Regions from separate parts of the Streptomyces sp. NPDC058664 genome, predicted to be linked through region 1. Evidence: riboswitches for the same ligand, from Rfam matches in the RefSeq annotation. Region 1 holds a riboswitch; the other holds the start of a gene.

Region 1 (4,292 bases):
TCGAGGGAGGCCCGCAGCCGTTCCGGGGAGATGTTGGAGGCCGCGACCGCCCGCACCTTGCCGTCCCGCACGAGCTGGTCGAGGGCGGTGACGATCTCCTCGACGGGGACCGACTCGTCGTCGAAGTGGGTGTGGTAGAGGTCGATGCGGTCGGTGCCGAGGCGGCGCAGCGACTCCTCCGCGCCGGCCTTGATGGTGGCGGCGGCCAGTCCCTTGAAGCGGGGGTGGGCGCCGACCTTGGTGGCGACGACGATGTCGTCGCGGTTGCCGCGGGAGGCGAGCCAGCGGCCGATGACGGTCTCGGACTCGCCGCCCTCGTTGCCCTCGGCCCAGGCGGAGTAGACGTCGGCGGAGTCGACGAAGTTGCCGCCGGCTGCGGCGTAGGCGTCGAGGACGGCGAAGGACCGCGTCTCGTCGGCCGTCCACCCGAAGACGTTGCCGCCGAGGGCGAGCGGGAAGACGTGCAGGTCGGAACTGCCCAGCGGGCGGAGAGAGGCCATGGAGGGGCAACCCTCTCCGGCCCCGGGCCTATTCCGCGGCCGGTCCGCCCGCTGCTCAGGCCCGCCGGTCCGCCCGCTGCTCAGGCCCGCCGGTCCGCCCGCCGATCCACCCGCCGGTCAGGCCCGGCGACCAGGCAGCCCGGCGGTCAGACCGTCAGGCGGTCAGACCGTCAGGCCCTTGGAGCGGAGCCAGTCCGCCGGGTTGATGCCGTCGCCGCCGGGCGTGTGCACCTCCATGTGGAGGTGGGCGCCGGAGACGTTGCCCGTGGCGCCGACGCGGCCGATCGTCTCGCCGGTGCCCACGGTCTGGCCGACGCCGACCGTCATGGACGACAGGTGGCAGTACCAGACCTCGGTGCCGTCCTCCAGCTCCAGGACGATCCGGTAGCCGTAGGAACCGGACCAGCCCGCCGACTTGACGGTGGCGCCGTGGACCGCCTTGAGCGGGGTGCCGGTGGGGGCCGCGAAGTCGAGGCCCGTGTGGTAGCCGGAGGACCACATCGAGCCGGACTGCATGTAGGTGGCGGTGAGGGAGTACGAGGAGAGCGGCATCGAGTAGCTCGCGGCGAGCTGGGCGAGGCGCTCGGCCTCGGCCTTGGCCGCGGCTTCCGCCTCCGCCTTCGCCTTGGCCTCCGCCTCGGCCTTCGCCTTCGCCTCGGCAGCGGCCTCCGCGGCCGCCTTCTCCGCGGCCTCGGCCTTGGCCGCGGCCTCCGCGGCCGCCTTCTCCGCCGCCGCCTTCTCCGCCGCGGCCTTCTCGGCGGCGTCGGCGGAGGCCTGCTGCTGCTCGGCCTGCTGGAGGATGCGCGCACGCAGGGCCTCGCCCGCGTCGGCGGTGCCGGCCGTCTTCCCCGTCACCTGCTCGGCGGCCGTCCCGGTCCGCTCGTCGTCGTCGACGGTGGTGTACGCGGCGACGGTGAGCGGGTTCGGGTTGGAGCGGGCCGCGGCGACCGTCAGGTCCTCGTCCGACGACGTGCCCGCGTCCGGGAGGAGGTCGCCGACGCCGGGAAGGTCGTGGGCGTCCGGCAGACCGAGGTCCGGGAGGTCCGGGAGCGAGATGGCCACCGGCGGCTTCTCCTGCGCGGTGGCGAGGCCGCCCGCGCCGACGGCCGCGATGACACCGACGCCGAGGACGGTGGAGGAGCGGGCGAAGTTGGAGCGCTGCTTGACGACCCGGTGCCGGCCGCCGGAGCGGCTCTCGGCGCGGAGGGAGCCCTCGGTGGGGTTCCACTCGGTGTCCGGGGCGGCAGGACCCGCACCACTTCCGAAGGCGTCGAAGGGGACTTCGGGTGCGGGGGTGTTGGACGCCACGAAGGGGCGCTCCTTTCCTTCCTTCTCGCCTACCGGGTTAGCTGACGGGTTCGGAGCAGGAAGGTCTCCTACGGGCACGGTCGCACAGGTGCGAAGGGCCCGATTCACCCCAATTGGTGGTTCCCCGGTTCCTTTTCAGGATTCGGCGCGTGCGCACGGTGCCGCCTCTTGCGGCGGCTGGGACGACCGCGCTGCGTTATCGAACGTTAATAGACAGCGGGTCCCGATTCCAAGCCGTTCCCCTTGATCATTCATTGAATTGGGTCACAATGGCCCGAGTTGACCCCCCTTCAGCAACAACTGGCGAAACCTACCCGGGCTGACACCGGATCAATTGTTATCGCAGCGACACCTTCCGGCTACGGCCGGTGACCGGGCCCGGCCGGCGGGACCACCGGCATCGTGCGGCGCCGCTCCGGCTGCGTCGTCGTGGGACGGCTCAGCGCGAGCAGCGCCATGTCGTCCGTCGCCCCGCCGCCCGTGTGCAGCCGTACGTCGTCCACCAGCGCGTCGAGGAGCTCCTCGGGCCCCGGGAAGATCCGGCCGGCGAGGCGCTGCCCCGGGTCGTAGAAGACACCCGCCGCGTTCCGCGCCTCGGAGAGGCCGTCGGTGTAGAAGAGCAGCGTCGCGCCCGGCGGGTACGGCCGCCCCTCGGCCCGGTCCGGCCACACCGCCAGATCGCCCATGCCGAGCGGCAGCGCCGGTTCGGTCGGATCCAGCGTGTCCAGGCGCCCGTCCGCGTACAGCATCAGCGGTGGCGGGTGCCCGCGGTTGACGATCCGTACGAAACCGCTGAAGGTGCCGCTCCCGCCCTCGCGCGGGATCTCGGCCAGGACGGCGGTGGTGAAGCCCTCGACGGCGTCGAGTCCGTCCCTGCGGGTGCCTTCCCGGGCCAGCGCCCGTTCGAGGCGCTGCGCCACGCCCTCCAGGCTCCGCTCCTGCTCGGCCGCCTCCCGGAAGGCCCCGATGACGACGGCGACGGCCTCCACCGCGTCCATCCCCTTGCCCCGGACGTCCCCGACGACGAGCCGCACCCCGTAGGGGGTGTCCTGGACGGCGAACAGGTCGCCGCCGATGAACGCGTCCGCCTGCGCCGCCTCGTAACGGGCCGCGCACTGCAGCCCGCCGATCCGCTCGGCGGGCGTCGGCAGCACGGCCTTCTGCGCGGTCTCCGCGATGACCCGCGCCGAGGCGAGCCGCTCGCCGCTGCGGCGCACGACCCGGCTGATGAGGAGGGCGAGCGCGGAGACGGTGGCGACGGTCAGGGTCTCGGTGAGGGTCGGGACCTCGGTGACGGTGCCGTTGTAGAGGTGCAGCCCGACGGAGGCGAGGAGCGCGGCGATCCCGGTGAGGAGGGTCGTGAGGGTGGAGAAGAAGGGCGCGGCGATCAGCGGGGCGGCGGAGAACAGCGGCGCGGCGGTGTACGCGGGCGGTGTCAGCAGGTCGAAGACGACCCCGCCGGCGATGACCAGCGGCGGCAGCGCGCGGATGAACCGCCGGGCACGCCCGTACGAGTGGCGGCCGTCACCGCCCCGTCGCCCGCCGTCGCCCGCTCCTAGGGGGTGCCCCACCTGTGCTCTCCTGCCCGGTCCGTACCCGGCCGCGGTCCGTACCGCGCCCTCCCAGGGTGGCCGCCCCCGCACCGGGCGGCGACTCCCACGGGGCCGACCGGCGTACGGAGGCGGCCGGCCGCCGTCAGAGGTTCCGCTCGGCGTAGATCTCCATCGCGTCCCGGACCAGGACCGCGGTCCCCTCGCCGTGCTTGTCGTAGTTCGCGGTGAACCGCGGGTCGTCGACGTACATCCGGCCGAGGCCGATCACGTACTCCTTGCTCGGGGTCGTGGTGTGCGACAGCCACGCGATCTGGCGCCGCGTGATCGCCTGCACCTCCTCGTCGCCGGCGGCCAGGCCGTCCCTGAGCGCCCGCGCGAAGTCGCGGGCGATCCCCGCCTGCTCGTCCATGAACGCCTTCTTCCCCTCGGCGTCGAGCGACCGCCACCAGCGGTCCCCCTTCTCGTACGCGTCGCGGCCCCAGCGCTCGGTGACCTCCTCCTCGTACGCCGTGTGGTCGAAACCGTCGAACACTTCGTCGGCCATGAGTTCTTCTCCGTTCTCGGTCTTGTGGAGAGTGGTCCGCACGGACGCGATCCGGCGACCGATGCGCTCGCGCTCCTGTTCGAGCAGGGCGAGATGGGTGCGGAGGGCGGCGGTCGTGTCCCGCTGCCCCGCGAGGACCTCGGCGATGGCGGACAGCGAGAGCCCGAGCTCGCGCAGCAGCAGGATCCGCTGCAGCCGCACGAGCGCCGCCTGGTCGTAGTACCGGTAACCGTTCGCGCCGATCCGGCTCGGCTCCAGCAGTCCGCGCTCTCCGTAGTGCCGGAGGGTGCGGCTGGTGGTGCCGGCCTTCTTGGCGATCTCTTGGATCGACCACTCCATACCCGGAACGCTAAATCTTGACGTCGCGTCAAGGTCAAGCGGAGAAGT
Region 2 (4,292 bases), on a different contig from region 1:
TTCCAGCCGTCCCAGTCGTCCTCGTACAGCGGGTCCTCGATGGAGACCAGCGGGTACGCGGAGACCAGCTCGGCGTAGTAGTCCGTCATCTCGGCGGCCGTGCGGGACTGGCCCTCGAACTCGTACGAGCCGTCCTTGTAGAACTCGGAGGCGGCGACGTCGAGCGCGAGCGCGATGTCACGGCCGGGCTCGTAACCGGCCTCCTTGATCGCCTCGATGATGAGGTCCAGGGCGGCGCGGTTCGACTCGAGGTTCGGCGCGAAGCCGCCCTCGTCGCCGAGACCGGTGGACAGGCCCTTGGTCTTCAGGACCTTCTTCAGGGTGTGGTAGACCTCCGCACCCCAGCGAAGGGCCTCGGAGAAGGACTCCGCGCCGATCGGGGCGATCATGAACTCCTGGATGTCCACGTTGGAGTCGGCGTGCGACCCACCGTTGAGGATGTTCATCATCGGAACGGGCAGCAGGTGCGCGTTCGGGCCGCCGAGGTAGCGGAAGAGCGGGAGGTCGGAGGCCTCGGACGCGGCGTGCGCGACGGCGAGGGAGACGCCGAGGATGGCGTTGGCGCCGAGGGAGGCCTTGTTCTCGGTGGCGTCCAGGTCGAACATCGCCTGGTCGATCAGGCGCTGCTCGGTGGCGTCGTAGCCGACGAGCTCCGGGCCGATCTGCTCGATGACGGCGAGGACGGCCTTCTCGACACCCTTGCCCAGGTAGCGGTTGGGGTCACCGTCGCGAAGCTCGATGGCCTCGAACGCACCGGTGGAGGCGCCGGACGGAACAGCAGCACGGCCGGTGCTGCCGTCGTCGAGGCCGACCTCGACCTCGACCGTGGGGTTGCCTCGGGAGTCCAGGATTTCCCGGGCTACGACGACGTCGATGGACGGCACGAGCATCTCCTTTTTGGGATGTGACGCTGGATGTGACGCAAGGCCGGTGCAGGGTCGCTTTGCCTTGCGACAAGAGCCTAACCGGCTCGGGGGCTCCGGCCCGCCGGGCGCCCGCCCCCTGGGACGAAAAAGGACCCAAGGGCATGCATCACGGGACGAAGGACCCCGGATCTACCGGGCGGTAATCACCGGGTCGTCCCGAAACGGAGAGTCGGGGTCGGCCGGCTCCCTCCCGGAGGCGGAGAGCCGGGGCCGGCTTCCTCCCGGAAACGGGGAACCCCGGCCCGGCGCGCACGGGGGAAGGGGCGCGCCGGGTCGGGGTGGTCACCGCGGGAGGGTCGTGGGGACCGCGTGAGCCGCCGGACTCACGCGGACCGCCGGGCTCACTTCAGGTGAAGCTGCTGGCCCGGGTAGATGAGGTCGGCGTTCTCGACGACGTCCTTGTTCAGCTCGAAGAGCTCGGCCCAGCCGCCGTCGACGCCCTGCGCCCGGGCGATGGTGCTGAGGGTGTCGCCGGTCACGACCTTGTACTCGCCGTCGCCCTTCTCGACCTTCTTGCCGGTCGGGGTGGTGACGGTCTTCTTGGCGGCGGCCTTCGGCGCGGCGGTCTGCGCGCTCTTCGGCTGCGGAGCCTGGCGCTGCTCGCTGCGGGTGGTCGGCTGCTCGGCCTTCCGCTCCGGCTGCGGGGCGCTCTGCTGCGGGGCGCTCTCGGCGGCGCCGCCGTCGTAGGAGGCTCCGGAGAGGCCCACGCCACAGCTCGGCCAGGCGCCCTTGCCCTGGCCCGCGAGGACCTTCTCGGCGATGGCGATCTGCTGGGACTTCGACGCCTGGTTGGCGGTCGAGGCGTAGGCGGTGCCGCCGTACGCGGCCCAGGTGGAGGCCGAGAACTGGAGGCCGCCGTAGTAGCCGTTGCCCGTGTTGATGGACCAGTTGCCGCCGGACTCGCACTGGGCGACGCGGTCCCACTCGGAGGCCGTGGCGGCCGAGGCGGTGCCCGCGGTCATCAGCGGGGCCGCGACGGCGACACCGGTGACGCCGACGAGCGCGACGACCTGGGTGGCCTTGGAGGGACGGCGGTGTTTGCCCTTGCCGGAAAACAGCATGGAGATTCTCCTCACCGACGCCTGTGAGGTGAGCTGTCGGGTTCGGGCCGGAAAGTTGCCCGGCCGCGTGTCCTAGCACGCGGCTTCACCCCAAGCCGATCGTCGGCCGTCTTTCTCAACGGCCGGAACCGGCACTTACCTTGGGTCCCCCACTCCTGCCTTCGGCGCTTGCGCGACGACTGTTCCCATCGGCCGACGGCAGGATTCGGCGTTTCGGTCGACGGGGCCCGCGGTGGCGAGCGGTAAGACCGTAGACACAGACCCACCGGAAGTTCAAAGAGGCGCATTGCGGAAATATCGCCCCTACTTGCCCTCCGGTGGGCGGCGTTTACGCAGGTGAGAGGTGGCGGAGACAAAAGGTACGGCCAAGACACGCCAGTTGGGGCGAAGAGACCCATGTCTCACTTACGCAGAACCGGACATACGGCCTCGAATCACTCGGCCGTCGCGGGCGAAATGTCCGTCAATTCGAGGCTCTGACCAGGAAGGATGAGGTCCGGATCGATGCCCACCGTCCGCCGATTGGCGTCGTAGAGGGCGGTCCAGCCTCCGGGGAGTTCGTTCTTCTGCGCGATGTCGGACAGGCTGTCGCCCGGCCGCACGGTGTACGCGTCCGAAGTGTCCTGACTGTCCGTTGCGCCCGCACCCTTCGCCTCGTCAACCGGCGTCGATGCGATGGGCGTTTCGGTCACCTTGCTCCCGGACGAGGCGTGTCTACCCGATTCGAGTGAACTGTCCGCCTTGCCGGTTTCCTCCGGTGCGGCCTCGCCCCGATGCTTCCCGCTTCCGGGAGTGGCCGACGTCGCGTCACCTTCCGGAGTGCCGGGCATCACGGACGAACCGGGCGCACCGGGCGTGGTGGAGGCGTCAGGGGCGACCGGGGTGGTCGGGGTGACCGGAGTGGTCGGCGCGGTCGTGTCGGCCGGCGCGGAGGGGCTCACCGGGGTGGTCGGCACGCCGGGCGCGGTCGGCGAGACCGGCGTGGCGGGCGCGGTCGGAGAGGCGGGGGCGGTCGGCGTGACGGCGCCCGTGGCCCGCCTCGCGGTCTCCTCGGTCGCGGTGGAGCCCGTGGAGCCCTCCGGAAGGCCCGCGGTCCGGTTCGACTCGACGACCGGCCCCGTGGGGACCTTCGGGACGGAAGCCGGCCCCGGGTCCACGCCGGGGGCCCTGCCGTCGTTCGTCAGGCCGGCGATCGGCGCGCAGGTGGCCCACTCGACGGAGCCCTTGGCGAGCGCCTTCTCGGCCACCGCGATCTGCTGGGCGCGGCTGGCCAGGTCGGCGCTGGGCGCGTACGCCAGGCCGCCGTTCCGCTCCCAGCTGTCCTGGGTGAACTGGAGGCCGCCGTACATGCCGTTGCCGAAGTTGGCGCTCCACTGGCCGCCGGACTCGCACTCGGCGACCCGGTCCCAGGTGGCGGCGTCGGCCGCGGAGGCGGACCCGGTGGCGAGCAGCGGCAGCGCCATGGCGGATCCGGTCACACCGGCGGCGACGACGATGGCGGGGGCCTGACGGGGGCGACGGTGTCGTCCGTTCCCGGAACGCATAGGAGCGCCTTTCGCGTGACGGCTGGGATTGCGGCGAACGTAGCGGTATTCGAACGCTCGTCACAAGTCGATGGCCTCACGATCACGCGAAGATCACATTTCTGATACGCCGTCACCGTGCCGGAGCGGTACGGACGGGGAGAACTCCACCGGAAGCGTGCGCAATCCCCGCATGATGAGCCCGCCGCGCCAGCGCAGTTCGGCCGGGTCGGCGGCAAGTCGCAGGTCCGGAAGGCGGGTCAGCAGGGTCGCGAGCGCCGTCTGCCCCTCGAGGCGGGCGAGCGGCGCGCCCAGGCAGTAGTGGATGCCGTGCCCGTACCCGAGGTGCTGGCTGTCGCGCCGGGTGAGGTCGAGCGTGTCCGGTCCCGCGAACCGCTCCGGGTCCCGGTTGGCGGCGGCGAGCACCACGAGCACCGGGTCCCCCGCCGGGATCTCCTGCCCGCCGATGGTCAGCGGCTGCGTCGCGTACCGCCAGGTGGCCATCTCCACCGGCCCGTCGAACCGCAGCAGCTCCTCCACCGCGGTCTCCAGGAGGCCCGTCTGGCCCGCCGCGATCGAGGCCTGGAGCCGCTCGCGCTGCTCGGGGTGGTGCAGCAGGGCGTGGACGCCGTTGCCGATGAGGTTGATGGTCGTCTCGAAACCGGCGAAGAGGAGCACGAAGCACATCGCGGTGGCCTCGGCCTCGGTGAGGTGGTCACCGTGGTCGCTCGCGCGGATCAGGCCGGAGATCAGGTCGTCGCCGAGGTCCTGGCGCTTGCGGT

Evidence for each region. A riboswitch is a leader RNA that binds a small molecule or an ion and turns the genes downstream of it on or off. The one in region 1 is predicted to bind cyclic di-AMP.
Region 2: another riboswitch for cyclic di-AMP. It lies ahead of ACFWUY_RS05475 (transglycosylase family protein); the one in region 1 lies ahead of ACFWUY_RS03205 (M23 family metallopeptidase).

The regions. Positions count from the first base shown of each region.
Region 1 is NZ_JBHXRW010000003.1:21,495-25,786, forward strand. It holds gene ACFWUY_RS03200 (aldo/keto reductase) at 1-500, opposite strand, end outside; gene ACFWUY_RS03205 (M23 family metallopeptidase) at 663-1,808, opposite strand; cyclic di-AMP (ydaO/yuaA leader) riboswitch at 1,820-1,966, opposite strand; gene ACFWUY_RS03210 (PP2C family protein-serine/threonine phosphatase) at 2,168-3,379, opposite strand; gene ACFWUY_RS03215 (MerR family transcriptional regulator) at 3,504-4,244, opposite strand.
Region 2 is NZ_JBHXRW010000004.1:191,905-196,196, reverse strand. It holds gene eno (phosphopyruvate hydratase) at 1-884, opposite strand, end outside; gene ACFWUY_RS05475 (transglycosylase family protein) at 1,268-1,987, opposite strand; cyclic di-AMP (ydaO/yuaA leader) riboswitch at 1,991-2,164, opposite strand; gene ACFWUY_RS05470 (transglycosylase family protein) at 2,422-3,531, opposite strand; gene ACFWUY_RS05465 (cytochrome P450) at 3,625-4,292, opposite strand, start outside.